Regions from separate parts of the Sphaerisporangium sp. NPDC049002 genome, predicted to be linked through region 1. Evidence: riboswitches for the same ligand, from Rfam matches in the RefSeq annotation. Region 1 holds a riboswitch; each other region holds the start of a gene.
The links. Region 1 has a riboswitch for S-adenosylmethionine ahead of AB0B89_RS32185 (NtaA/DmoA family FMN-dependent monooxygenase). Riboswitches for the same ligand answer to the same signal wherever they lie in the genome.
Positions count from the first base shown of each region.

Region 2: another riboswitch for S-adenosylmethionine. It lies ahead of AB0B89_RS28935 (LLM class flavin-dependent oxidoreductase); the one in region 1 lies ahead of AB0B89_RS32185 (NtaA/DmoA family FMN-dependent monooxygenase).
Region 3: another riboswitch for S-adenosylmethionine. It lies ahead of thrC (threonine synthase); the one in region 1 lies ahead of AB0B89_RS32185 (NtaA/DmoA family FMN-dependent monooxygenase).
Region 4: another riboswitch for S-adenosylmethionine. It lies ahead of AB0B89_RS12950 (aminotransferase class V-fold PLP-dependent enzyme); the one in region 1 lies ahead of AB0B89_RS32185 (NtaA/DmoA family FMN-dependent monooxygenase).

Region 1 covers NZ_JBEZFH010000256.1:1,568-8,587, reverse strand. The annotation lists gene AB0B89_RS32195 (glutathione-independent formaldehyde dehydrogenase) at 1-348, shown strand, start outside; gene AB0B89_RS32190 (acyl-CoA desaturase) at 408-1,448, opposite strand; SAM riboswitch class IV at 1,677-1,785, shown strand; gene AB0B89_RS32185 (NtaA/DmoA family FMN-dependent monooxygenase) at 1,824-3,161, shown strand; partial or broken gene AB0B89_RS32180 (TIGR03619 family F420-dependent LLM class oxidoreductase) at 3,442-4,203, opposite strand; gene AB0B89_RS32175 (hypothetical protein) at 4,691-4,924, shown strand; gene AB0B89_RS32170 (nucleoside hydrolase) at 4,959-5,948, opposite strand; gene AB0B89_RS32165 (hypothetical protein) at 5,945-7,020, opposite strand, start outside.
Region 2 covers NZ_JBEZFH010000197.1:192-7,211, forward strand. The annotation lists gene AB0B89_RS28925 (anti-sigma factor) at 1-730, opposite strand, end outside; gene sigK (ECF RNA polymerase sigma factor SigK) at 727-1,317, opposite strand; SAM riboswitch class IV at 1,561-1,668, shown strand; gene AB0B89_RS28935 (LLM class flavin-dependent oxidoreductase) at 1,769-2,974, shown strand; gene AB0B89_RS28940 (LLM class flavin-dependent oxidoreductase) at 3,049-4,104, shown strand; gene AB0B89_RS28945 (MsnO8 family LLM class oxidoreductase) at 4,170-5,348, shown strand; gene AB0B89_RS28950 (HAD domain-containing protein) at 5,444-5,977, shown strand; gene AB0B89_RS28955 (glycerophosphodiester phosphodiesterase) at 6,115-7,020, shown strand, end outside.
Region 3 covers NZ_JBEZFH010000118.1:6,937-13,956, reverse strand. The annotation lists gene AB0B89_RS22485 (prevent-host-death protein) at 1-50, opposite strand, end outside; gene AB0B89_RS22480 (TetR/AcrR family transcriptional regulator) at 218-856, shown strand; gene groL (chaperonin GroEL) at 991-2,616, opposite strand; gene AB0B89_RS22470 (cold-shock protein) at 3,003-3,203, opposite strand; gene AB0B89_RS22465 (MoaD/ThiS family protein) at 3,544-3,819, opposite strand; gene thrC (threonine synthase) at 3,833-5,128, opposite strand; SAM riboswitch class I at 5,143-5,306, opposite strand; gene AB0B89_RS22455 (RNA polymerase sigma factor) at 5,455-6,009, opposite strand; gene AB0B89_RS22450 (trehalose-6-phosphate synthase) at 6,173-7,020, shown strand, end outside.
Region 4 covers NZ_JBEZFH010000048.1:10,382-17,401, reverse strand. The annotation lists gene AB0B89_RS12990 (ATP phosphoribosyltransferase regulatory subunit) at 1-215, opposite strand, end outside; gene AB0B89_RS12985 (class I SAM-dependent methyltransferase) at 479-1,243, shown strand; gene AB0B89_RS12980 (alanine racemase) at 1,282-2,373, opposite strand; gene AB0B89_RS12975 (GntR family transcriptional regulator) at 2,410-3,174, opposite strand; gene AB0B89_RS12970 (hypothetical protein) at 3,386-3,814, shown strand; gene AB0B89_RS12965 (hypothetical protein) at 3,909-4,145, shown strand; gene AB0B89_RS12960 (hypothetical protein) at 4,319-4,630, shown strand; gene AB0B89_RS12955 (helix-turn-helix transcriptional regulator) at 4,820-5,176, shown strand; SAM riboswitch class IV at 5,348-5,463, shown strand; gene AB0B89_RS12950 (aminotransferase class V-fold PLP-dependent enzyme) at 5,574-6,875, shown strand; gene AB0B89_RS12945 (NADH-quinone oxidoreductase subunit D) at 6,894-7,020, shown strand, end outside.

The DNA of each region.
Region 1 (7,020 bases):
GACACCCTCAACAAGCTGGTGGAGTCGGTGCGGTACACCGGCGGCATCGGCGTCGTGGGCGTGTTCGTCCCGGAGGACCCGGGAGGCGTCGACGATCTCGCCAGGCACGGACGGGTACCGCTGGAGTACGGCTGGCACTGGTACAAGGGCCAGACGATCGGCGGTGGCCAGTGCCCGGTCAAGCGCTACGACCGACACCTGCGCAACCTCATCCACACCGGCAGGGTCGAGCCGTCGTTCATCCTCTCGCAGGAGCTGCCGCTCCGCGAGGCGCCGGACGCCTACGCGCACTTCGACAAGCGTGAGCCCGGCTGGACCAAGGTGACGCTGAAGCCCGGCCTCGGATAACCGGCCCGCGGGCGCCGTGTCGCCCCCGTCGCCGGCCCTGTGGCCTCGGTATCGGCCGCTCAGCGCTCCCGGGCTCGCAGCGGGGCGCCCGCTTGGTGCATGTGGCGCAGGGCCTGGGCGTACGAGCTGTACAGGCTGCTTTCGAGATAGGGGATGCCCAGCTCCGCGCAGTAGGCCCGGACGATCGGCTGGGCCCTGCGCAGGTTGGGCATCGGCATGCTCGGGAACAGGTGGTGCTCGATCTGGTAGTTGAGCCCGCCGAGGGCGATGTCCACCATGCGCCCGCCCCGCACGTCGCGGGAGGTGAGCACCTGGCGGCGCAGGAAGTCCGGGCGCTCGTCACCGGTCATCATCGGCATGCCCTTGTGGTTGGGCGCGAACGTGCAGCCCAGGTAGACGCCGAAGATCGCCTGGTGCACGGCGACGAACAGCAGCCCCTTGCCGGGCGGCAGGACCGCGAAGACCGCCGCGAAGTAGGCCGCGAAGTGGACGACGAGCAGTGTGCCCTCGACCCCCCGGTGCTTGAGCGACGGCCGCCCGAGGGCCCGGAAGCCGGCCACGTGGAGGTGCAGGCCCTCCAGCGTCAGCAGAGGGAAGAACAGGAACGCCTGCCAGCGGCCGATGTACCTGGCCACGCCCCGGCTGACGGCGGCCTGCCGCTGCGACCAGACCAGGACGTTGGGGGAGACGTCGGGGTCGTGGTCCTCGTGGTTGGGGTTGGCGTGGTGCCTGGTGTGCTTGTCCATCCACCAGCCGTAGCTCATGCCGACGCCGAGGTTGCCCGCCACCCATCCCGCGATCTCGCTGGTACGCCGGGAACGGAAGACCTGCCGGTGCGCGAGGTCGTGGGCGACGAGCGCCACCTGGGCGAAGACCAGCGCGAGGAACGCCCCGACCAGGAGCTGGTACCAGGAGTCGCCCACCATGAAGAACGCGACCCAGCCGGCCACGAACAGGGCCGCGACGACGCCGAGCCGCAACGCGTAGTAGGCGGGGCGCCGGTCGAGCAGTCCGGCCTCGGTGATCCGGCGGGACAGCCGGGCGAAGTCGCTGCCGCGCGCCTCCCGATCCGGGGCTTCGATCGTGGATGAGCTGGTCACAGGTCTCCTCACGTGGTGGCGGATCGATGACCGCGTCAACCCTGGGGATGCGCCGCGTAGCGTTTTCGGGATGGGTTGGGACGGCCCGTCCAAGACTGTCGGGATCGCCGGGTACGGCGATATCCAGGCACCACGCCGGTACGCGGTAGTGCTAGCCCCACCATGACGAGGCCCCGGTGCCGGATCGGGTGGTTGACAGGGAAACCTATTTTTCCTACCTTTTAACTAGGTATTGAGCCGACGCAAAGGCCCGGCCGGTCGGCCGGCGACCTTCGCTCCGCGCGGGGTGCCCCGGAGAACACCTGGCGGCCTGGCAGGCACGTCGCAGGCGCGGCCCCCGCGCGGGGGTCCGGATCGAAGCAGGAGGATCCTCCGATGAGCAGGCCGCGCAAGCAGGTTCATCTGGCGGCGCACTTTCCCGGCGTCAACGACACCACGGTCTGGGCCGATCCCCGGTCCGGGAGCCAGATCGACTTCTCCTCGTTCCGCCACCTCGCCGCGACGGCCGAGCGGGGGAAGTTCGACTTCTTCTTCCTTGCGGAGGGACTGCGGCTGCGCGAGCTCAAGGGCCGCATCCACGACCTGGACGTCGTCGGCCGCCCGGAGTCGCTCACCGTCCTTTCCGCGCTCGCCGCCGTCACGACGCGGCTCGGCCTGGCCGGCACGGTCAACGCCACGTTCAACGAGCCGTACGAGCTGGCGCGGCGCCTTGCCACGCTCGACCACCTGAGCGAGGGCCGCGCCGCCTGGAACGTCGTCACCACGTCAGACGCCTTCACCGGGGAGAACTTCCGGCGTGGCGGTTTCCTCGACCGGGCCGACCGCTACAACCGGGCGGCCGAGTTCCTCCAGCTCGCCCGCGAGCTGTGGGACTCCTGGCGGCAGGACGCCGTCGTCGCCGACCCCGGGACGGGGGTGTTCGTACGGCCGGACGGGATCGCCCCGGTGCGGCATCAAGGGGCACAGTTCGACGTCTCCGGGGTGTTCAACGTCCCGCGCGGCCCGCAGGGGCACCCGGTGATCATCCAGGCGGGCGACTCCGACGAGGGCCGCGAGTTCGCCGCGTCCACGGCGGACGTCATCTTCAGCAGGCACGGCACCCTCCACGAGGGCCAGGCCTTCTACAGGGACGTCAAGGGCCGGATGGCCAGGTACGGCCGCACGGAGGACCGGCTGAAGATCCTTCCCGCCACGACGTTCGCGCTGGGCGACACCGAGGAGGACGCGGCGGAGAACGCCGCCGAGATCCGGCGGCGCCAGGTGGGCCCGCAGACGGCGATCGCCTTCCTGGAGCAGGTCTGGGGGAGGGACATGTCCGCCTACGACCCCGAAGGCCCGCTGCCGGACCTCGACCCCGACCTGTCGGGCGGGGTGTCGGCGGGACGGGTGCCGATCGGGGACCGGGCGGAGGTGGCCGCCAAGTGGCGTGCCCTCGCCGACGAGAAGAAGCTCAGCATCCGCGAGCTGGTCATCGAGGTGACGGGCCGCCAGAACTTCGTCGGCACGCCGGCCTCCGTGGCCGCCCGCATCGACGAGTTCGTCCAGTCGGACGCCGCCGACGGTTTCATCCTGGTGCCGCACCTGACCCCGGGGGGCCTGGACGACTTCGTCGACCACGTCGTGCCGATCCTGCAGGAGCGCGGCGTGTTCCGCGCCGACTACACCGGCACGACGCTCCGCGACCACCTCGGAATCCCCCAGCCCGGCGGGTGACCGCCGGGCACGCCCGCCGCGCGGCCTCACAGGGATGCCTGAGCGCGCGGCGGACGACGGCGGTGCCGGTCGCGGGACCGTGCCCGCTCCGGACGGCGGTGCCGGGTCGCGGGACCGTGTCGGCTCCGGACGGCGGTGCCGGGTCGCGGGACCGTGTCGGCTCCGGACGGCGGTGCCGGGTCGCGGGACCGTGTCGGCTCCGGACGGCGGTCTGGAGCTCTTCGAGGAGCCCTATCTCCTCGTCGATGTCGGTCGCGGCCATGCTGGCGAGGAGCACGTGGTCGACGCCGCCGCCTTCGAGCCGCTTGAGGTCCTCGGCGATCTGGCGCGGGGCCCCGCCGAGGAACGGGCGGTCGCCGCCCAGCGGCTCGCGGGTGATCGGCACGTTCGCCCGCGCGATCACGGTGAGGGAGGAGGCGTCGCGTCCGGCCTGGCGTGCCGCCTCCCGGAAGTCGCCCGCGAGCCGCCGCACCGCCTCGTCGGAGACGGCGATCGGGTTCAGCCCGTCCGCGATCCGCCCGGCTCGCCGGATCCCCGCGGGCGTCATGGCGCCCAGCAGGATGGGGATCGTGGCCTGCACCGGCTTCGGATTCACCTCCGAGGAGGCGATCCGGTAGAACCGGCCCTGGTACTCCACCGGGTCGGGACCCCAGCACGCCCGCATCGCGGCGACCACCTCGTCCATGCCCGCGCCCATCCGGCGCATCGGCACGTTGGCCGTCTCGAACTCCTGGGGCATCCATCCCTGCCCCAGGCCCGCGATCACGCGCCCGCCGCTGAACTGGTCCAGGGTGGCGAACCGGCGCGCCAGCACGACCGGCGGGTGGAACAGCGCGTCGATGACGCTGGTCCCGAGCTTGATCCGCTCGGTGAGCGCGGCGACGTAGCTGAGCGTCTCAAGCGGCTCGTACGTCAGCCCGATAGACCTCCGGGATCCGCTGCGGCGGACCCCCGCCGGGCTGGGGAAGCTCCGCGAACGGGCGCAGGAGCCGCTCGTAGGTCCACAGCGAGTCGTAGCCCAGCCTCTCGGCCTCTTGGGCATAACGGGCGATGTTCGCGGGTGACGCGAGTGCCCTGGACGTGGGAAGCGCAACGCCGAGTTCCATGCACGATCCTCAGGTAGTGGGAACGGACCGATCGCCGACATTCCTGGTCGCTTTCACAGGGTAGCCTCCTCGATCTTGAGACAAGCCGCCTCCTCGGCCCCTGGCCGGTCTCCCGGTCGATCGGCTCCCGCGCTTAGCTCCAGCCTTCCAAGGGGCCGTGAGTATTCCTGAAACAGATGGAAAAGGATGCGCCCATCGCGGCCGCCCCGCCCTCGTGAGTGCGGTCACGCCCCATGCGGCCCCGCACGGTTCGCATATCCTCTGGGGCACATCACATATCGCCCGGCGAGTGGCATGGGCGGGTCTCCGTGGAGCAGGATGACCTGATCCGTCCTGGCCCGATGCGCCGTTCGCCACACTCCGGTACTCGGGACGGCCCGAGCCCCGGCACTCCACCAGACCCGCTACCGCGAGGAGACCCCGTTGAGCACCGCACCGAGGACCGACAACCTCGATCTCGCCACGACCGCCCGGGAGATCGCGGACAGCGCGCCCGCGGGCTCCCTGAGCCACGCCGCCGCCACGTCGGTGGCCATCACCTGCGCCACCACCCGGGACATCTCCGAGGCGCGGGCCGCGCTCGACGGCGTCACCCCCGCCGACGTCCGCGAGGCCGCGCTCGATCTGTTCGTCCGCCTCGCCGCCGGGGCCGAATAGGCGCCGTGCGGGGCCGCCGGCCTGAGCGCGGGGCTCACGGCCGGGTCAGCGTCCGGACGAAGCCGCCGGTGAACCCGGCCGCGTCGACCGCGGTGATCACCCGGGTGCCGGGCGCCCTCTCGTACGGGAAGGGCGGGCCCAGGTCCTCGGCGGCCCGCGCCGCCCCCACGCCGGTGGCCGTCACCCGCGTCGGCCGGGCCCGCCACAGGGACCCCTCGCGGACGACCTCGACCGGCCCGAGCGTGGCGGCCGTCGCGAGGCCGGGGTCGAGCAGGATGCCCGCCGCCAGCGGGTCGTGCAGCGGGACGACCCTCCGGCCCCGCTCCTTCTCGTAGAAGTCCAGATAGGGGCCGAGGATCTCGGCGGCGAACCGCGCGATCGGGGTACCGGCCGCGCGCAGTGCCCTGATGTCCGGTTCCTCCAGGATCGTCGTCGCGGTGACGTTCACCCCCACCATGACCAGTTCGTTTCGCGGGGCGCTGACCACCATCCGGGCCGCCACGGGGTCGCGGGCGACGTTGACGTCAGCCATCAGCGCGTCGCCGGGGGCGGCGTACGGCCCGGAGCCGCCCATCAGCACGACCGAACGATACTTTGTAAAGAGCGCCGGGTCGGCGCGCAACGCCAGGCCGAGGTTGGTCAGCGGCCCGAGTGCCAGCAGGTCGAGCTCGCCCGGCCGCTCGTCCGCCAGCCGTACAAGCAGCTCGGAGGCCGTCTCCCCGGTCACCGACGGCATCGGGCGGTCGTAGCCGAGATCGCCGAGGCCGTCCCGGCCGTGGGCCTCGCGGGTGACGCGCACGGTGGCGGACAGCGGCTCGGCCGCGCCGCGCGCGATCGGCGCCGACATCCCGAGCAGCCGGGTGACGTACCCGATGTTGCGGACCGCGTCCCGCTCAAGGCAGTTGCCGAACACCGAGGTCACGGCCACGATCTCCGCGTCCGGGCGCCCGGCCAGGTAGAGCAGCGCGAGGGCGTCGTCGATGCCGGTGTCGGTGTCGACGACGACGCGGTGGGCCGCGCTCATGGCGCGGGCGGTGCCTCTCCGGCGAAGCCGTCGTCCCCGCCCGAGACGGTGGCGAAGTGGTCGGACACGCGGGCGGGCACGAACGCGCCGCGCTCGGTGACGATCCGGGTCACCAGGTGGGGCGGCGTGGCGTCGAAGGCCGGGTAGTAGCCCCGCGTGCCCTCGGCTGCGGTGCGCCTGCCGAGCACGTGCAGGACCTCCTCGCCGTCGCGGTGCTCGATCTCGACGTCCCCGATGCCGGGCGAGAGCGGGTCGGGAGCGTGGGAGAGCGCGTAGAACGGCACGCCGAACGCCTGCGCGGCGAGCGCCACCGCGAGCGTGCCCACCTTGTTCACCACGTGGCCGTCCATGGTCACACGGTCGGAGGCGACCAGCGCCACGTCGGCCAGCCCGTTCGCCAGCGCGGACGGCACCATGCCGTCGGTGATCAGGGTGGGGCGGTAGCCCATCTCGACCAGCGTGGCGGCGGTGAGCCTCGCCCCCTGGAGGTAGGGCCGGGTCTCGGTGCAGACGAATTCGAGCCGCTTGCCCATCTCCTCGGCGGCCTGGACGGCGCCGATCAGGTAGGCGTCGCCCCAGCAGTGGGTGAGCACGCGGGCGCCGTCCTCCAGCAACTCCGCGGCGTGCCGGCCGAGGGAGCGGATCCCGGCGCGGTAGCCCTCGTCGTGGGCGGTCGCCGCCTTCTCCACGGCGGCGACCAGCTCCTCCCCGGACGCTCCGGCGAGCGGGCCGTCCACGGTGTCCGCCAGGATCGCGAGCACGGCGTCGCGGATGTGGTTGTTGGTGGGCCGGGTGGCGATCAGCCTGCGCCCGGCGGCGCGCAGCCGGTCGGCGGCGGCCCCGGGGGCGGCGTCCCGCGCCTCCCGGGCGGCGAGGATCATGCCGGCGGTCGTGGCGAAGTGCGGCCCCGTGCTCTGCGTGACCATCCGCTCGATGGCGACCGCGACGTCCTCCATGGTGGCGCAGTGCACCCATCGGCGTTCGAACGGGTAGACGCGGCGGTCGAGGATGTCCACCCCGTCGGGGGTCGTCCGCACCGAGTCCGCCAGTGCCGGTACGTTCCTGATGTCAC
Region 2 (7,020 bases), on a different contig from region 1:
GCAGGGACATCACCATGAGGGGCGCGCCGGAGGGCTCCCGGGAGCCGGCCGCAGGTTCGATGGTCACGCCGATCTCGGTGGCGTCGCCGAGGTCGCCAAGGATGATCGGAGGGGTACGCCCGGAGGCGTCCGGCCGGGTCAGCCGGTCGGGAAGCGCGCCGCCGGGGCCGATGCGCCAGAGCTGGTAGGTCTCGCTCTCGGGCAGGGCCGCGAGCCCGGTGGAGAAGAACACCACCTTGCCCTGGGAACGGGACATCACGACCGTACCGGTGACGTTCTGACCGGCCTTGCCCGTGACGGTACGGGCGTCCGGCGCGGCCATGACGGCGTAGATGCGCTGAGTGCCCAGCCGCTCGCGCTCCAGCGCGTCCTCGGCTCTATAGGCCACGACGCCCAGCCCGGCGGCGGCGGCCAGGCACGCGGCGGCCAGGCCGATCGCCACGCGCGGCCACCCCACCCGGCGGGACACGGGACGCGGCCCCGGTGCCGTGACGGCCGGGGGAAGCTGCCTGACCAGGCCGATCTCGGCCAGGACGCGCTCGCGGAGCGCGGGCGGAGGCTCCTTGCCCACGGCGACGCCGAGGCGGGCGGCGGTCTCGCGCAACCCCCGCGTCTCCTCGGCACACTCGGCGCACCGGGTCAGATGGTCCTCGAAGCTCAAGCGGTCCCGGGCGTCGTCGATGGCGTACAACGCGTACGCGCCGGCCAGCGTGTGCGGGTCGCGGCTCATCGCTCCACCCCCAGGCAGTCGCGCATGCGGATGAGTCCGTCACGCATCCGGGTCTTCACCGTCGCCAGCGGCACCTTCAGCAGCTCGGCGACCTCTCTATAGGAATATCCACCGTAATAAGCGTACGTAACCGACTCGCGCTGCAACTCGGTCAGACCCTCAAGGCATCGGCGCAGCCGTTCCCATTCGAGCGTGGTCTCGACCGACTCGACGACGACGTCATAGGGGCGCCGCACCTCCAGGCGCGCCACGCGGTCCTCACGGTCGATCGCCGCCTGCGCGGCGCGGACCCGGTCGACGGCGCGGTGGTGGGCGATCGTCATCACCCACGCCACCCCCGACCCCCGGGAGCCCTCGAAGCGCGCGGCGCCGCGCCAGACCTCGACCAGCACCTCCTGGGCCACCTCCTCGGCCTGGGCGGGGTCGCGGAGCACCCGCAGGGCCACGCCGTAGACCGGGGCCGCCACCATGTCATACACCTTCTCGAACGCCGGGCGGTCCCCGCGCGCGACCCGTTCCAGGAGCTTCTCCAACCCTGGCTGGTCATGCCGGCCGTCATCCACCGGCGCGGCCCGTCTCGGCCTCATGCACTCTCCCCACCATCGGCGTGGACGCTGACACATCTACTTCGGACACACCCGGCCCGCGGATTGGACGGAGGCGGTTTCCCTGGTCGGGGCACGCACCGCTGAGCGGGGGGATGCGCCGGAGGCCGAAGGGGGGTTACACATCGTGGCCGGTGAGAACGTTTCCCCGGGCCTTACCGCCGCAGCCTGGAAGTAATCAGGTAGGAATTGCATACTTTACTGCGCGGGGCTATCGTCGATTGAGGTCACGAGACCAGCGAAAAGCCCTGGCTTGCTGGTCGGCAACCCCGCGTCCGCAGGGTGCTCCAGGTGACGACCAGGCGGGGCGGAAGCGTCCCGCAAGCGAACGCCGGCCCCGGCCGGCGGTGATCGGCTGGAGGTGGGGGGTGCGAGCGGTGGCATCGCGGTTCGCCGGAGCCCCGCCGTCACAGCAAGAGGAAGAGGCCCCCGAATGCCGCCCACTCCCCTCCACATCAGCGCGGCCCTCGACGGTGCCGGCTGGCACCCCGCGGCGTGGCGCGACCCGTCCGCCCGCCCGCGAGAGCTCTTCTCCGCCCGCTACTGGACCGATCTCGCCACCGAGGCCGAGAGCGGCCTGCTCGACTTCGTGACGATCGAGGACTCCCTCGGCCCGCAGTCGTCCTCGTACGAGGGCCCCGACGACCGTACCGACCAGGTGCGCGGACGGCTCGACGCCGTGCTCCTCGCGGCCAGGATCGCGCCGGTGACCGGCCGCGTCGGGCTGGTGCCCACGGCCACGACCACCCACACCGAGCCCTTCCACGTCGCGACCGGCATCGCCACCCTGGACCACGTCAGCGGCGGGCGCGCCGGGTGGCGCGCGCAGGTCTCCGGCCGTCACACCGAGGCCGGGCACTTCGGCCGCCGGGAGTTCCCGGTGCTGCGGCCGGCCGACCACGAGGCCCCCGAGCCGGCCGGGCACGTGAGCGACCTGCTGGAGGAGGCCGCGGACGCGGTCGAGGTCGTGCGCCGCCTGTGGGACAGCTGGGAGGACGACGCCGTGATCCGCGACGTCGCCACCGGCCGCTTCGTCGACCGCGACAAGCTGCACTACGTCGACTTCCAGGGCCGGTGGTTCGGCGTCAAGGGCCCGGCGATCACCCCTCGGCCGCCGCAGGGCCAGCCGCTCGTCACCGCCCTCGCGCACGCGAGCCTGGCCTACCGCTTCGCCGCGCGCGGCGCCGACGTCGTCTACGTCACCCCCCACGACAAGGAGCAGGCGCGCGCGATCGTCGCGGAGGTCCGCGAGGCGGAGGCGGCCGTGGGCCGGCCGGGCGAGCCGTTGCTCGTCTTCGCCGACCTGCTGGTCCACCTCGACGCCGACGCACGGACGGCGGCGGACCGCAGGTCCCGGCTCGACGAGCTCGACGGGGCCGAGCACGTCTCGGACGCGGCGGTGTTCACCGGCACCCCCGAGCGGCTCGCGGACCTGCTCCTCGACTGGCGGGAGGCGGGCATCCAGGGCTACCGGCTGCGTCCCGGCGTTCTGCCCTCCGACCTGAGGGCGATCACCCGGGGCCTGGTGCCCGTGCTCCAGGGCCGGGACGCCTTCCGCCGCGCGTACGAGGCGCCGACGCTGCGCGGCCTGCTCGGGCTGCCCCTTCCGGCCAACCGCTACGCCACAACCGCCGTCTGAGCCCCGCCTCTGAAGCCCTCCAACGAGGACACGATCCCGCGGCCGGCCGAGCCGGCCGCCGAAACGGAACCCGCATGAAGTTCCTCGCCATCACACTGATCGTCCACGGGCCCGACCCCATCACCGGTGAGCTGAAGCCGACCACGGCACGGCTGCGCGAGGTGGTCGACAACGCCGTCCTGGCCGAGGAGCTGGGCTTCGACGGCTACGGGGTCGGAGAGCGCCACGAGCGTCCCTTCATCTCCTCCTCACCGCCGGTCGTGCTCAGCCACATCGCCGCCAGAACCTCCGAGATCCGGCTGTTCACCGCCGTCACCACGCTGAGCCTGCTCGACCCCGTGCGGGCCTTCGAGGACTACTCCACCCTCGACCACCTGTCGGGGGGCCGGCTGGAGCTCATCATCGGCAAGGGAAACGGCGCCGCGCAGGCACAGCTGTTCCACGTGACCAGCGAGGACCAGTGGGACCGCAACCGCGAGTCCTACGAGCTGTTCCGCCGCCTCTGGCGCGAGGACAAGGTCACCTGGTCCGGCCGCTTCCGCCCCGAGCTGCGCGAGGCGGAGACCTGGCCGCGCCCGCTCCAGCGGCCGGTCCGCGTGTGGCACGGCAGCGCCACCAGCAGGGAGTCGGTGGACCTCGCGGCCCGGTATGGCGACCCTCTGTTCTCCGCCAACGTCACCAACCCGATCGAGCCCTACGCCGAGCTGATCCGCCACTACCGGGAGCGCTTGGAGTTCTACGGGCACGATCCGGCCGAAGCGCTGGTCGGCGCGGGCACCGCGGGCTACTACGGCGCCAGGACCTCCCAGGAGGCGGTCGAGACCTACCGGCCGATCTTCGACGCGCGGCTGGCCATGTTCCGCAGGCTGGGCCTGGAGCCGGTGTTCCCCACGCTGGAGGACGCCATCGAGCGCAGCTCCATCCTGGTGGGCAGCCCGCAGCAGATCATCGAGAAGGTCCACCGCTACCACGAGAGCTTCGGCCACGAGGTCATGCACCTGAGCGCCGACGCCGACGGCCTGACCGACAAGCAGCACCGGGCCACGCTGGAGCTCTTCCAGAGCGAGATCGCGCCCGTGCTGCGCAGGGACATCCCGAGCAGGCCCTTCCCCCTGCCGGTCACCGCCTGAGCCCCCCTCATCTCACCGCCGCCTCCCAGGCCCCCGAACATCCGGTCCAGCACCGAAAGGCCGACATGTCATCCCATCGGACCCCGCTGTCCATCCTCGACCTCGCCCCCATCGTCTCCGGCGGCACCGCCCGGGACGCCCTGCGGAACACGATCGACCTCGCACGGCGCGCCGAGGAGTTCGGCTACCACCGGTACTGGCTGGCCGAGCACCACTTCACCCCCGGGGTCGCCGGCTCGGCCCCGGCCGTGCTGATCGCGCTGGTGGCGGCGGCGACGAGCCGGATCCGGGTCGGCTCGGGAGCCGTGCAGCTGGGCCACCAGACCGCCGCGGCCGTGGTCGAGCAGTTCGGCACGATCGACGCCCTGTACCCGGGCCGCATCGACCTCGGCCTCGGCCGGTCGGGGCAGCGGCGGGCCGAGGCCCTCAAGGAGCTGAAGGACGGCGCCGGAGCCGAGCCCCGCCACGAGGAGCCACGACCCGCCCGCGACACGCACGGCCTGCTCATCCCGCCGCCGTTCTCGTTCGCGCACCTGCTCACCTCGCCGCGTTTCGCGCTGTGGGCGTCGCTGCTGCAGCAGCCGGGGGCCCAGTCCCCCGATTTCGCCGACCAGGTGGACGACATCCTGGCCCTGCTGTCCGGCACGTACCTGTCCTCCGAGGGACTCGACGCGCACGCCGTGCCAGGGGAGGGCGCGGACGTCGAGGTCTGGATCCTTGGCAGCAGCGGCGGCCAGAGCGCCCAGGTGGCGGCCGAGCGCGGCCTGCCCTTCGCCGCGAACTACCACGTCAGCCCGTCGAGCGTGCTGGAGGCGGTGGACGCCTACCGCGCCGCGTTCAAGCCGTCGGCGAGCCTGGCCGCGCCGTACGTCGTCGTCTCGGCGGACGCGGTCGTCGCCGCCGACGACGCCACCGCGCGCGAGCTGGCCTCGCCGTACGGGCTGTGGGTGCGCAGCATCCGCGCCGGTGAGGGGGCCATCGCCTTCCCCTCACCGCGCGAGGCCGCCGCCCACTCATGGAGTGAGGAGGACCGGCTGCTGGTGGCCGATCGGGTGGACACGCAGTTCGTCGGCGCGCCTGCGACCGTGGTGGAGAAGCTGCGCGTGCTGAGGGACGCGACCGGGGCCGACGAGCTGCTGGTCACCACGATCGCCCACGACCACGCCGACCGCGTGCGCTCCTACGAGCTGCTCGCCGAGGCCTGGGACCGGGTGGAAACGGAGCGCATGGCCCCGCCCGCGTGACCTGGGGGGGCGCGGGCGCTCCCGTCGCGGAGTTGGAAGACTGGGCCATGGTGGCGGCATCATGGCATCCAGCACCGACGACCGAGGAGAGGCACGTGACCAAGCGTCCCCTTGTACTGCTGGACGTGGACGGGGTCCTCAACCCGGCCCGGAGGCACTCGCCGTGGCTGAGGCGTCACGAGTGCGTCCTCGACGGCCAGACGTACAGGATCCTGCTGAACCGCCGGCACGGACGCCTGCTCACCGCGCTCGCCCGCGACGCCGGGGCCGAGCTGACGTGGGCCACCACCTGGGAACAGCACGCCAACGACGTGATCGCGCCGCGCCTCGGCCTGCCGCGCCTTCCGGTCATCACGGTCAACAGCGACCCCGGCAGCCGCGCGGGCGAGCACTTCAAGACCCGGCACGTCGCGGAGTACGTCGCGCGCCGCCCGTTCGTCTGGTTCGACGACAGCCTCGGCACCCCCGACTGGCAGTACCTCAAGGACCATCCCGGCGTCGACGAGTTCCTGCTGGTCGAGGTGGACCCCATGACCGGCCTGACGGACCGCCACCTCGCCCAGGCGCGCGAGTGGCTGGCCGGCAGGGCCGCGCCCGACCTCGACGGCGCCGGCGCCTCCTCCCCGTGACGCACCGGCGGCCGGAGATGCCAGAGATGCCGGAGATGTGGCATACGCACACCTTTGATCGTTAACTGCGCCGCCACTCCGGGTACAGCTCGTGAGACTAGCGTGCCCCGCGAGACCTGAGAGTGGGGTGTGTTTTGATGGGGAACAAGACGCTGGCCGGTACGCTGGCGGTCCTCGTGGGAGGGGTGTTGCTCGCCGCCCTCCAGCCCGCGAGCGCGACGACCAGGGGCGGCCACGACGACCGGGGGCCGGTCATCATCGGGCACCGCGGCGCCAGTGCCATCCGTCCCGAGCACACGCTCCTGTCCTATGAGGCGGCGGCCCGGCTCGGAGCCGACTACATCGAGCCTGACCTGGTGTCGACCAAGGACCACGTCCTCGTCGCCCGGCACGAGAACGAGATCTCGGGGACGACCGACGTCGCGAACCACCCCGAGTTCGCCGACCGCAGGACGACCAAGACCATCGACGGCGTCGCGATCACCGGATGGTTCACCGAGGACTTCACGCTGGCGGAGCTGCGCACGCTGCGGGCCAAGGAGCGCGTCCCCGACCTGCGGCCCGACAACACCGCGTTCGACGGGCTGGCCCAGATCCCGACCTTCGACGAGGTCATCGACCTCGCGCAGAAGTACGGCGTGGGCGTCTACCCCGAGACCAAGCATCCGACCTACTTCGACTCGATCGGGCTGTCGCTGGAGGAGCCGCTCCTCGCGGCCCTCAAGCGCCACGGCTGGGACAGCGTGCGGTCCCCGGTCTTCATCCAGTCCTTCGAGACCAGGAACCTCAAGGAGCTGCGCTCGGCCACCCGCCTGCGGATCATCCAGCTCATCAACGCGAGCGGCGCGCCGTACGACCTGGTGGCGGCCGGCGACCCGCGCACCTACACCGACCTCGTCGCCCCGCAGGGCCTGCGGGAGATCGCCCGCTACGCCGACGGCGTCGGCGTGGCGACCACGCGGATCCTGCCCACCGGCCCCGACGGCCGCACGCAGGCGCCCACGCCCCTGGTACGGGACGCGCACCGGGCGGGCCTTCTGGTC
Region 3 (7,020 bases), on a different contig from region 1:
TTCAGATCACGCTGATTGATCTCTGGTAGCTCGGGCGCCGGGTAGGTCATGGACACATCATGCGACTACGTCCCACGGTGTGCCACGTAGTGGGACATGCTAGATGGCGAGCCTCAACGTGTGCGCCGATCCTGGAGGGTCCCGCGTAGAGCACGGATGGCGATGGAGTGGCACCATCCGTGGTGTCGCTCCAATTTTCCTCTCTAGGATCGAGGACATGGGAGAACAGCTCGGCCTGCGTGAACGCAAGAAGCGGGAGACGCGGCAGCACATCGCCGACATGGCCATGGGCCTGTTCATGACTCGAGGGTTCGAGAACGTGACCGTGGCGGAGGTCGCGCGGGTGGCCGACGTCTCCGTCAACACGGTTTTCAACTACTTCAGGACCAAGGAGGACCTCTTCCTCGACCGCCAGGACAGCTTCGTGGACGAGCCGAGCCGGGTGGTCCGCGAGCGGCGGGCGGGCGAGTCCGTGATCGCCGCGCTGCGCCGGGACTTCTTCGAGGCGCTCGACGAGGGCGACTGGCGCAGCGGGCTGAACGACGGGGCCGAAGTGGTCGTCCGTCTGATCAACGAGAGCCCATCGCTCATGTCCCGCATGCGGGAGCTGGCCGAACGCCGGGAGGAGCACCTCGCCGAGACCCTGGCGGAGGAGACCGACGCGGACGAGGACGACCTCAGGCCCGGCCTCGTCGCCGCCCAGGTCTGCGCGGCCATCCGCCGGCTCGCGGCGGACGGCATAAGGCGCAAGATGGCCGGAGAGAGCCACGACGACGTCGTCAGGGACGTGCGCGCCCAGGCGCGGCTCGCCTTCGACCTGCTGGAGAACGGCATCGGCGCCTACGGCGTGGCCTGACGACCCCTTTTTCAGTCCGGCGCGCAGCCGCCGAGCGGAAGGTCGTAGCGCCACTCCTCGGAGATACGTGACGCCAAAGGGCCACCCCCGGTGGATCCGGGGATGGCCCTTTTGGTGACTTGCGAGCCGGAGGCTCAGAAGTCCATGTCGCCGCCGCCGGGCATGGCGGGAGCGGCCGGGGTCTTCTCGGGCTTCTCGGCGATGACCGCCTCGGTGGTGAGGAACAGGGCCGCGATGGACGCGGCGTTCTGCAGCGCCGAGCGGGTGACCTTGGCGGGGTCGATGATGCCCGCCTCGAGCATGTTGACATACTCGCCGGTCGCCGCGTTGAGGCCGATGCCCACCTCGAGGTTGCGGACGCGCTCGACCACGACGCCGCCTTCGAGGCCGGCGTTCACGGCGATCTGCTTCAGCGGCTCCTCGAGCGCCTTGCGGACGATCGCGGCACCGGTGGCCTCGTCGTTGAAGAGCTCCAGCTTGTCGAACGCCTTGGCGCCCGCCTGCAGCAGAGCCACGCCACCGCCGGGCACGATGCCCTCCTCGACGGCCGCCTTCGCGTTGCGAACGGCGTCCTCGATGCGGTGCTTGCGCTCCTTGAGCTCGACCTCGGTCGCCGCGCCGGCCTTGATGACGGCGACGCCGCCGGCCAGCTTGGCGAGGCGCTCCTGGAGCTTCTCGCGGTCGTAGTCGGAGTCGGTGTTCTCGATCTCGGCGCGGATCTGGTTGACCCGGCCGGAGATCTGCTCGGGGTCACCGGCGCCGTCGACGATGGTGGTCTCGTCCTTGGTGATGATGACCTGGCGCGCGCGGCCGAGCAGGTCGAGCGTGGCGGTCTCAAGCTTGAGGCCCACGTCCTCGCTGATGACCTGGCCACCGGTGAGGATGGAGATGTCACCCAGCATGGCCTTGCGGCGGTCGCCGAAGCCGGGGGCCTTGACGGCCACGGACTTGAACAGGCCGCGGATCTTGTTGACGACCAGGGTGGCCAGGGCCTCGCCCTCGACGTCCTCAGCGATGATCACGAGCGGCTTGCCGGCCTGCACGACCTTGTCGAGCAGCGGGAGCAGGTCCTTGTTGGCCGACACCTTGGAGTTGACGATGAGGATGTAGGGGTCGTCGAGGACGGCCTCCATCCGCTCCGGGTCGGTCACGAAGTAACCGGAGATGTAGCCCTTGTCGAAGCGCATACCCTCGGTGAGCTCAAGCTCCAGGCCGAAGGCGTTGCTCTCCTCGACGGTGATGACGCCTTCCTTGCCGACCTTGTCCATCGCCTCGGCGATCATCTCGCCGATCTGCGTGTCGCCGGCGGAGATGGAGGCGGTCGAAGCGATCTGCTCCTTGGTCTCCACGTCCTTCGCGAGCTTGGAGAGCTCCTCGCTGACGCGCTCGACGGCGGCCTCGATGCCCTTCTTCAGGGACATCGGGTTGGCGCCGGCGGCGACGTTGCGCAGGCCCTCGCGCACCAGCGCCTGGGCGAGCACGGTGGCGGTGGTGGTGCCGTCACCCGCGACGTCGTCGGTCTTCTTCGCGACCTCCTTGACGAGCTCGGCCCCGATCTTCTCCCACGGGTCCTCAAGCTCGATCTCCTTGGCGATCGAGACGCCGTCGTTGGTGATCGTGGGAGCGCCCCACTTCTTCTCCAGCACGACGTTGCGGCCCTTGGGACCCAAGGTCACCTTGACGGCATCGGCGAGCTGGTTCATACCGCGCTCGAGACCGCGCCGGGCGTCCTCGTTAAACGCGATCATCTTGGCTGCCATACGGCTAGACCTCCCAGATACAGGGTGGCTTGCAGCGGATCGAGCCGACGCCCGCGACGGCATGTAGACCCGCGAATTCACGACACCTGTCGCCGTGAACCGCCAGGCCCCATCGCCTCGATCCAGGTTTGTCACTCTCCCCAGGAGAGTGCCAACGAACTGTTTAGCACTCTACCCTGCCGAGTGCAAGCGACAACCCCTATGACCTGGGCGGCACAAGGATTTCTCTGACCGTATGCCGAATATTGGACCTGACCTCACGTGCGGGAGAGCACGGACATGACGGAAGGCTCGGCCCGTCCTGATGCACGACGAACCGAACCTTCCAGCTACTGACTGAGAGAGACCAGTGGATCTTCGTCGACGACCGGACAGCGCCGGTGTCGTCACACAGTCCGCACGGACTCCGCCTGTGGACCCTTCTGGCCCTGTGTGATCTCGAACTCCACCCGCTGACCCTGCTCAAGGGACCGGTATCCCTCGGACATGATCGCTGAGTAGTGGACAAACACGTCCTTACCACCGTCTACCGCGATGAAGCCGTAGCCCTTGTCCGCGTTAAACCATTTGACGGTGCCCTGCGCCACTTTCCGACTCCTCTTGCTGGGCTCCGGACCCCACCCACTCCTCCGCGAGGCCCGTGACCTTCGGAACCGAGACGCATGCGAACTCCTCGGCCACGTCGATCGTTCTCGACCATACCTGTGGCAAGGCTTGGCGCAACAGTGTCAAACACCAAACTACTTCTTGACGTTCGCTGTAAGCGGGACGCTACTTTTTCCCGCTCTGGTGCGTTAGTTGATAATTAAACTACACAGAAGGGCCAGGTAAGAACTTCTATTATGATAGTCAGGCCGTTCCAGGCCCCCTGGACATGCCAACGCCCACCCGTCCCAGGGACGCGTGGGCGTTGGGAGTACCCGAGGGTCAGCCTCCGGCGACCGCGGGGATCACCGAGATCTGCGCCCCGTCCGGCGTGACGGTGTCGAGTCCGTCTACAAAACGGACGTCCTCTTCTCCGACATACACGTTGACAAAACGGCGAATCTTGCCCGTTTCGTCCAGAATTCGGGCACCGATTCCGGGGAAGTCGGTCTCCAGCTTCTGCAACACCTCGCGAAGTGTCGCGCCTTCACCGTTCACCTCCGCGGCACCGTCGGTGTACGTACGGAGAATCGTCGGAATCCGCACAGAAACGCTCATTTATCGCGACCTTTCAGGAGTTATCGGCGATAGCCGTGCGGAATGCGTCGAGCGAGGGCCGGATGACGGCGGTGGGCCGGGCCTTGGCGGAGACCGCGTCGAGGGTCTTCAGGCCGTCCCCAGTGTTGAGCACCACCGTCTCGGCCTCCGGGTCCAGGAGGCCGTTCTGGACCAGTTTGCGGAGCACTCCCACGGTGACGCCGCCGGCGGTCTCACCGAAGATGCCCTCGGTGCGGGCCAGCAGGTGGATCGCGTCCACGACCTCGGCGTCCGTGACGTCCTCGACCGCTCCGCCCGTACGGCGGGCGATGTCCAGGACGTACGGCCCGTCGGCGGGGTTGCCGATGGCGAGCGACTTGGCGATGGTGTCCGGCTTGACCGGCTGGACGATGTCGAGACCGGCCTTGAAGGCGGACGACACCGGCGAGCACCCCGCGGCCTGCGCCCCAAAGATCTTGTAAGGCCTGTCCTCGACGAGCCCCAGCTTGATCAGTTCCTTGAAGCCCTTGTCGATCTTCGTGAGCTGCGAGCCCGAGGCCACCGGCACGATGATCTGGTCGGGGATCCGCCAGCCCAGCTGCTCGGCGATCTCGTACGCCAGGGTCTTGGAGCCCTCCCCGTAGTAGGGACGGAGGTTCACGTTGACGAAGCCCCACTTGTCGCCCAGCGGGTCGCCGATGAGCTCCGAGCAGAAGCGGTTGACCTCGTCGTAGGTGCCCTCGATGCCCACCAGGCGCCCGCCGTACACCGAGGCCATGATGATCTTGGCCTCTTCGAGGTTCGACGGGATGAACACGCAGGAGTCGAGCCCCGCGCGGGCCGCGGCGGCGCCGACGGCGCCCGCGAGGTTGCCCGTGGAGGAGCACGACAGGGTGTGGAAGCCGAAGTTGCGCGCCGCCTCAAGGGCGATCGCGACGACCCGGTCCTTGAAGGAGTGGGTCGGGTTCCCGGAGTCGTCCTTGACGTGCAGGCTCCGGATCCCCAGCTCACGGGCCAGGTTGTCGGCCTTGACCAGCTTGGTCCAGCCGGGCGCGAGGTTGGGCTTGGAGATGACGTCGGCGGGCACCGGGAGGAGCGAGCGGTAGCGCCAGATGTTCTGCGGGCCGGACTCGATCTCCCGGCGGGTCACCGACGCGGCGCGGCCGGCCTCGGGGGTGTCCCAGGTGTAGGCCACTTCGAGTGGCCCGAAACACTCGATACAGGCGAAGATCGGTCCGAGGTCGTAGCGAGTGCCACATTCGCGGCAGGAGAGCGCGACGGCGGGGCCGAAGTCGAGTGTGGTCGTTGTCTCAGCTGTTGCGAGCGCCATGAAGCGAGGCCTTTCCCTCATCTTCGCCCGGACCACCTTGATCACGGGCCGGAATTGGCACCTGTCCCGGCTGGTCTCAGTTGGTCGGATGCCGCGTCGTTCGGAGACGCGTGTGACCACAGCCGGGAGGGTTGCCGGGGCTTCGCAGGGCCGGTCCCTCCACCCCTCTGGATGAGCAATATGAAGTTGTGATCCCGCCGATGTTTCAGGCAGGACAAAAGAACTGTACCTTGCCCGCCAGCGGGTTCGGCGAGTTGTCTCACCAAGCGAGACGACCGCGTATCACCGACGCGCGGCCGGAGTGACCGCGCGGTGGGATCGCGGGCTCACCTGTAGGCGTCGCCGAGGGCCGCCTGCACGTATTTGCGTGCCTGGTGGATGCGCGACTTGGCGGTGCCGAGAGGGATGCCGAGCTGCTCGGCGACCTCGTTGTAGTCGAGCTGGCAGATGTCGCGCAGCACGAGCGCCTGGGCCAGCTCGGGCTTGTCCGCCTCCAGCGCCTCCATGGCGTCGAGCAGGTCGAGCCGCGAGCCCGCGATGACGCTCACCCGGCGCGGGTCGGCCCGCATGTCGGGAAGGTCCTCGGAAGTCTGCTCGGCGCCCCGGCGCTTCAGCGTGCGATAGGTCGTGCGCGCGCAGTTGGCGGTGACGATGTGCAACCAGGTGGAAAAACGTGCCCGCCCTTCGAACCTTCCGATGTTGCGGGCGACGGCCAGCAACGTATCCTGGCTAGCCTCCTCCGCGTCCTGGTGGTAGGGCAGGAGCCTCGCGCAGTGGCGGAGCACGTCGGGCTCGATGCGGCGGAGGAGCTCTCCGAGGGAGCGGTGATCACCTTGGGCGGCGGCGCGGGCCAGCTCTTCGGTCGTCTCGTCAAGCGCCATGCCGGAGCTCCCCTCGACCGTCTCCACTTTGCCTCGACCAGACCATCAGCCCATCTTATTGGGAGCGTTAAATTCATTTAATCTGCGGCCGAGTGCGCATCACAGCGGAGATGAACGGCGAGGGACGACCGCCACCTGGCGGACGAGGAGTGGTGATGGGCAGATGAACACTGTTCTGCTGGCCTCCAACAGGGGCCCGGTGTCGTTCACGCTGGCCGACGACGGTGCGCTGACCATGCGCCGGGGCGGAGGCGGCATGGTCTCCGGCCTCTCGGAGGTCGCCAAGGACACGAACGTGCTGTGGGTGTGCGCCGCCCTCTCCGACGGCGACCGCAGCGCCGTACGGCTCGCTCCGAGCGGGCGCCTCGACCAGGCGGGCTACGACACCGGGCCCGTGCGCATGCTGGACATCCCGCCCGCGACGTTCCACCGCGCCTACAACGCCGTGGCGAACTCCACGCTGTGGTTCGTCAACCACCTGCTGTACGACATCCCGAACTCGCCGCAGTTCGACATGCGGTTCCGCAGAGAGTGGGAGTCCTACCAGGACTACAACGCCGCGTTCGCCCTCGCCCTGGCCGAGGAGGCCGCGCACGGCGCCCGGGTGATGATCCAGGACTACCACCTCACCCTCGCCCCGGCGATGCTCCGGGTCGAACGGCCCGACCTGCGCATCGCCCACTTCTCCCACACCCCGTGGGCGCCTCCGGAGTACTTCTCGCTGCTGCCCGACGACATCTCCGCCGAGCTGCTGTCGGGCATCCTCGGCGCCGACCACGCCGGCTTCCTCGCCGCCCGCTGGGCCTCGGCGTTCATGGACTGCTGCGAGACCCTGCTCGGCGCCCGGGTCGACCGCGTCGAACGCACCGTCACCTACGAGGGCCGGACGACGCGCATCGGCGTACACGCCCTCGGTGTCGACGGCGACGCGCTCTGGGCCCGTGCCCTGGAGCCCGATGTCGAGTCGCACATGACCGCCCTGCGCGAGCGGGTGGGCGACCGCAAGCTCAT
Region 4 (7,020 bases), on a different contig from region 1:
TAGAAGCAGCCGCGCTGGTCCCATTCCGGCCACGGAGAGCGGCCGACGACCTCCTCAGAGAAGGAGGAGGCCCGCTCGATCAGCGGCACCTCGATCTGGTCGTAGCCGTGCCGTCGGGCCAGATGGGCAAGCGCACTGGTGACAGCCAGGCGTTTGCGCAGCGGTAACCCGAAGATGTCGCCTGTTCCCCTTAGGGGGAGATTTAGCTCGGTCACGTCGGTCTCCGGCCTGTCAGTCGCAGGGAGTGTTGACGAACGGAGTGTGCGTCATGAAAAAGCTGATCACCATTGCAGCTGCAATGGTGATCATTCGGAGGGGTTCCTACCGTTGACTCGTCCACCGAGGTCGTCAGCTGCAGGGCGTTCCGTACCGGCCGCCCGCGACGATGAAGAAGTCAGCGCATGGCTATCCGGCGTGGCACCACGGTAGCGATCATTTCCGCCGCGATGCGGCGTAGCCAGGACTCCAGGGGGCGGACATGACCGAAGACACCGCGATCGACCCTGTCCGTGGCCTCGTCATCGGTGACGCCTTCGGCCAGACGCTCCAGGAATGCTGGCGTGCTCAGGGAGCGCCCGGCGCTGTGATGGAGCTGGTGGAACGAGACGACGGCCTGCTCATGGCCAGCGACGCGGCCAAATACTTCACTCCTCCCGATCAGCTGGATCGACTTGATGGGTGGGCCTGCCAGCAGGCGGCAGGGCGGGTTCTGGACACCGGCTGCGGTGCCGGCCGCCACGCCCTCGCGCTTGCCGATGCAGGATTCGACGTCGTCGGCATGGACAACTCCCCGGGTGCCGTCACCGTGGCCCGCCGGCGTGGCGTCACCGCCGTCCACGGCTCGCTCTACGAACCACCCCCAGATCTTGGCCGATTCGATACGGTACTGCTGCTGGGCAACAATCTCGGCCTGCTCGGCGGATCCGATCGCGCTCCCCAAGTGCTCATGAAACTCTCCGAACTGGCCCATCCGAACGCCCTGCTGATTGGTAGCGGAACCGACCCCTACGGCACCGACAACCCCGACCATCTCGCCTATCACGAGCACAACCGCAGACATGGCCGGATGGCAGGCCAGCTGCGATTGCGCGTCCGCCACGGCCGCACCGCCACCGAATGGTTCGACTACCTGTTCGCCTCCATCCAGGAACTGTCCGACCTGACGGACCGGTCACCGTGGACGCTCGAACACGCCGAAATCGAGGGCGCCGGATACATCGCTCAACTGCGGAAGACGGCATGACCCACCGAGCGAAGCTGTGACCGGTGTCAGTAATCGGCTCAGCCTTCCAGGTAATGGAAGGTGGGCTTCGGATGCATCAGGAAATCGTGGTGGGAGATGTTCCATGCATAGGCGCCTGCCATGAGGAACTCCACGACGTCACCCGTCTTCAGGCTCACCGGCACGTGCCGCGCCATGGTGTCTTTCGGGGTGCAGAGCTGGCCAACGATCGTGGTCGGTTCTCCCCGCTGTTCGATCGCCATTGGCTGGCTGTGCCCCTTGGTTGCGGGTGTCCTGATGTGGTGCGTTCCGCCCGCGACTACCGCGAATAGCTCGCCGTGGACGCGCTTCACGTCGATGACCTGAGTGACGTACCGCCCGCAGTAGACCGACAAGGAACGGCCCGGCTCGATGCGCAGGATTTCACCCGGACGGCGTAGAGCAGCCAGCCCTTCGCCGTACGTCTTCCAGTCGAAACGAGAAGCGGGATCGGCGTAAGACACGCTCATGCCGCCCCCGAGATTGATCTCAGTCACGCCGAGACTGCGCGCGTAGTCGAGCACAGCGGCGGCTAGCTCCAACATGGCGGGCGCGTCCAGGCCGCTGGCCAGATGAGCGTGGATACCGCGAAGCCGTACGGCGTTCTGACCGGCCAGCATCTCAATGCACTCGGAGATGCCGGCGGGATCCATGCCGAACGGCGTCGCACCGCCCCCCATTGCCAGTGACGCTCCGCTGATCGGGACGTCGAGATTGACCCGCAACAGCATGTCAGCCGACCGGCCCGCGGCGAACAACCGCCGAATCTCGCTGGAGCTTTCGATGTGCAACCTCGTCACATCGGCGAAGAGTTCGGCGTCGGTCTTACCAGGCCCGCCCAGTGCAATTGGCGTCTCGGGGAAGAACTTGCGCACATGGGCAAGCTCTCCCCCTGACGCCACCTCGAAGCCATCGACGTACGGCGCGATTACCTGCAACAGCTTCGGATCGGGGTTGGCCTTGACGGCGTAGTAGACCTCGATATCGCCGAGAGTCGCCCGAATGGTGGCCAGGTGGGTATCAAGGTCGGCGAGGTCGTACACGTAAGCGGGTAGCTCGCCCGCGTCGGCCAGTTCCAAGGCCCGTGCGCGTATCGGCAGTGTGGCTGTCATCGCATCGTCTCCGATCGGGTTGTGTCTGGCCGCACGTCAGGCGAGGGGGAAGGTGTTCTCAACCACCAGGTAGTGAGCTGGTGTGACCGTCGTGGTCACTTCCACAATTCGGTGATCTCCCGTCTTGCCGGCGTGGAAGATATCGAGAACGGTCCGCTCAGGGCTGATCTCCAGAGCTTCGGCTTCGGCGTCGGTGGGAGGCCGGACGACGATGCACTCGGTTGCTTCCGTCTGGGGGTAGCCGAGCTCGGCGAGCGCTGACTTGACGCCACCGATGATGACCGGCCCCGGCTCTTCCAGAACCGTCCCTTCGGCGATGGACAGCGGGAACCACGACGTGTTGAGGCGCATCGGGATGCCGGACGCGAGAAGGCGCCTGCGGCGAACGAGGACATTCTCCTCCCTGCGCGGCAGTCCAAGAGCATCGGCGATGTCGTCCGGCGGAACGGCCCTGTTGGTCGTGATCTCATGCTGCGGTTCGAGCCCGATTGCCCGCACTTCTGCGTCGAAGGCTCCGCGCGCCTGCCCACCCTCGCGCGCCTGGCGGGAGTAGCGCGCTGGCGAGTGCAGCATTGGCGGAATGTAGGTGACCATGGTTCCCCTCCCTTGACGAGGGCGGATCATGCCCTCTGCTGCAAGTACCTGCATTGCTCTGTTGACCAAGCTTCGCGATGCGCCGTACCGCTCGGCAAGCACCGGCTCAGCCGGAAGGACCGTGGCAGGCGGGTAAACGCCCTTCACGATCTCTTCTCGGATCTGGGCTGCGATCTGGCGGAAGCCCAGCTTGCTCGGGTGGCTCATTTCCCTCTTTTCGGTCCGCTAGAAACGCCAAACGTTTGATGTTTGTTGACACCCGGCCCTCACAGATACATCATCGGGATATCGACAAACGTTTGGCGTTTTGCTCGGCAGCATACCTGCCGAGTCGAGCGGAAGTCGAACAGCCAGGCGCGGCCATGTCGCCAAACCTGGGCCCGCGCCCTGGCACCCCTTCAAGAGAGGCGTTCTCATCATGCCCAAGACTGACCTGCGGTCCATCACCAACGAGTCCGCATCCGGCGCTGCTGTCCTGGAGCTGTCACTGGTGGCCATGACTATGAGCGAGCCGGCCGTAGCGCCGCACGCCTATGAGATGACCACCGAGCGCATCACCAAGTTCCGGCCGTCGCTGGGGAAGCTGGGGGCGTGGGTAAAGCAGGGCACCGAGCGACTGGACGGGGATGTCGCGGTCTGGTGGCGGGACTACCAGACCCGTCGGCTGAACCTGCGCACGGCCGGTAGGGGCGAGCCGCTGTCCCCGCGGGAGCGGGTCAAGCTCCGCCGCACAGGCGAACAGGCACCCCGCCAGCACGAAATGCGCGTGGACCAGGTGATGGAACGCGGGCTGTGGCCTGACCGCCGCCGCGAGCAGTTCGCGCACGCGAAGGGTGCGATCCGATGAACAATCCTAGGAACGTCCTAACCCGGCCCACGCCCCGGTTCGTCCGTATCCGGCACCGCGCCGAGACCCCGCCGAAGCCTCTCGGTTGCCGGTGGTGCGGACATCCGCCGTACGCACACGACGCGGCCAGCCTCCCGCGGCCGCCGTCCAACTCGACCAACTGGAGCCCGGCTGGCACGTCATGTACGGCACCTGGAACCGCCGGTTCTACGCGATCGCCCTCTGGTCGTGCGAGCCGCTGATGATCAACTCGCACACCCTCGAGGGATTGCGCGAGCTCATGCGTCAGTCCGAGCTCGAAGTGATCCATTCTCCGGGGAGGGCAGCATGACCAGCTGCGACGAGCACGAGCGCGAGCCCATTAGGAATGACGACGAGCCGCGCGACCCATACGGCATGCCCACGACCGCACGGATTTCCGTGGGCGGCTACTTTCCCGGCGCCATCAGTCGGCGCCTTTCGCTCCCCGGGTCGGCTCCGGCCCTACCGGCACAACGCCGGGCCATGAGCGGAGTACCGCGACTGGACCCCGACAACGTCGATGATGAGCCGGTGCTGTGGACGTGGGACGCCGACGATCTGGGCGGGCGCGGAGTTCGTGGCGTGACGGACACGTCCGTCAGGGCGCGCAGAGCGCTACTGGCCGCCTTGCACACCATGCCCGATCGTGGCCGGGGGACAGTCCGCCCGGCGCGGTTGGACCTCTTCGCCTACCCCTACCCGTGCTACCGGTACGGGCCCATCCTGGTGCGCGCTAACCGGGACCATGCCAGCGGCGCGATCGTCTTCCACCATGGCGAGGAGCGATGCGGTTGAGCCGACCCGATGCCGGGCGTGTGACCGAGCACCTGCGCCACTATGGCCGTCCCCTCGCGTGTTCCCTCGTGGAAGAGCTCCTGTGCGGCTGTTGCGTCACCGTGGGTTCGCCACCCTCGAAGCCCTTGGCTGCCGGGTTGACGAGCATGAGGAGCTACCTCGCCGGTACTGCGGGTCCGAGGTGACGCCATGATCGAGCCGGAGCGAATGTGCCGCAAGTGTGTACGCCCGCTGAGCCGGTACAACACCGATGATGTGTGTGGCCCGTGCGCTGCGGACGCTCGACCGGTACCAGCGGAGGTGTGGACCCTTCCTGATATCCGTGAAGCGCTTGCTTCATGGGATCTTGTCGCCGTATGCACGTTGATCCGCGAGCATACCGGGATGAGTCAGGAGAGACTGGCGGAGCTTATCGGGCGATCTCAGTGCTATGTGTCTCAGCTCGAATCGGGGACCCGGCTGGCCAGCGGCGTGACGATGGTACGCGATCTGGTTGATGGCCTGGGCATTCCCACCGAACTTCTCGGTGGCGAAGGCCCGTCATAACTCGGCGTTACTCGCCGCTGCGGTGGTGTTCACCGGTTGCGAGATCCCGGCTGCTAAATGGTGAACACCACCCGGCAGGAGCGGTGACTGCCAGTGCTGCCTGAGAACGGCTCGGGGCGTGGGGCTTGTCACGTTGCGGAGGCGGGGGGAGGTTGGGTTATAGTCCCCGTAGGTCATGAGTGTCAGCGTCAAGCCCCGGCTCGCTGACCGGCAACCCTCGCGCTCGCGGCGGGGTGCCCCGGGTGAGGACCAGGTCTGGTGCGAGGTGCGCCAGTCAAGCGCGGGCTCCGTCATACCAACGCCATGGCCGGGGTCCCATGACCCTAGGAGGCCGGCGTTGTCCGCACTCACTGTCCTGAATCCCGTCGTTTCCGGCTCGGACGCCTCCGGCGGCTCCGTGCCCGGCAGTGCTTTCCAGGGCGAGGCGGCGGGACGTACCGCTCCGGCCATCCCCGCCGTGCTCGGTGGAGATCTGGAGGTCCCGGTCAAGGGCGGCGGGCTCGTGCGGTACGCCAACCTCGACTACGCGGCGAGCGCCCCCTGTCTGGAGCCGGTGAGCGCCGCGGTCGCCGCCGCGCTCCCGGCCTATTCCAGCGTTCACCGGGGAGCCGGGTACGCCTCGCAGCTCACCACGGCGCGCTACGAGCAGGCCCGGCACACCGTGCGCGCCTTCGTCGGCGCCCGTCCCGGTGACGCCGTCGTGTTCACCCGCAACACCACGGACGCGGCGAACCTGCTGGCCCGTTGCCTGCCCGAGGGCACCACCGTCGTGGTCTTCGAGACCGAGCACCACGCGTCCCTGCTCCCCTGGCCCGAGGCGGTACGGCTGGCGCCCCCGCGGTTCCCCGGCGAGGCGGTCCGCGCGGCGGACGAGACCCTGGCGGCCATCGAGGGACCCAAGCTCCTGGTCGTCACCGCGGCCTCGAACGTGACCGGCGAGCTGTGGCCGATCGCCGCCCTGGCCCACATCGCCCACCGGCACGGCGCGCGGATCCTCGTGGACGCCGCGCAGCTCGTCCCCCACCGCCGGCTCAACCTGACCGCGCTCGACCTGGACTACGTGGCGTTCTCCGGGCACAAGCTCTACGCGCCGTTCGGCGCGGGCGCCCTGATCGGCCGGGCCGACTGGCTCGCCCAGGCCGAGCCGTACCTGCGCGGGGGCGGCGCGTCGAAGGCCGTCACCGGAGGCGCCGGGCAGGGGCTGCCGCTGGACGCCGAGTGGAGCGCGGACCCCGAGCAGCGGCACGAGGCCGGCACGCCGAACGTCCTCGGCGCCGTCGCCCTGGCCGCCGCCTGCGACGCCCTCTCGGCCACCGGCTGGACGGCGTTGATCAGGGAGGAGGAGCGCCTCGTCGAACTGCTGCGCGACGGCCTCGCCGCGATCGCGGGCGTCCACGAGCTGTCGCTCTGGGGGCCCGCCCACCCGCGCGTCGGCATCGTCTCCTTCGTGGTCGAGGGCTGGACCGCCAGGGAGGTCGCCGAGACGCTGTCCGCCGAGTACGGCATCGGGGTGCGCGACGGCAAGTTCTGCGCCCATCCCTTCGTCAGGCACCTGCTCGACGCCGTCGGCCAGGCCGCCGACGGTTCGTGCGCGGACGGCACCGCCGGGGCCGTACGGGCGTCCATCGGCATCGGGACGACCGAGGAGCACGTCCGCCGCCTGGTCACCGCCCTCTCGGATCTTGCCTCACGCCGCTGACGTGACAGCATGGGGTTTATGACCGAACCTCGCGGAGCTGGCACCGGAGGCGCGCGCACCGAACGGGTCGTGGGGATCGGGGCCGGGGCCAAGGAACTGGCCACCGAGGACATGATCCTCAACATCGGCCCCCAGCACCCCTCGA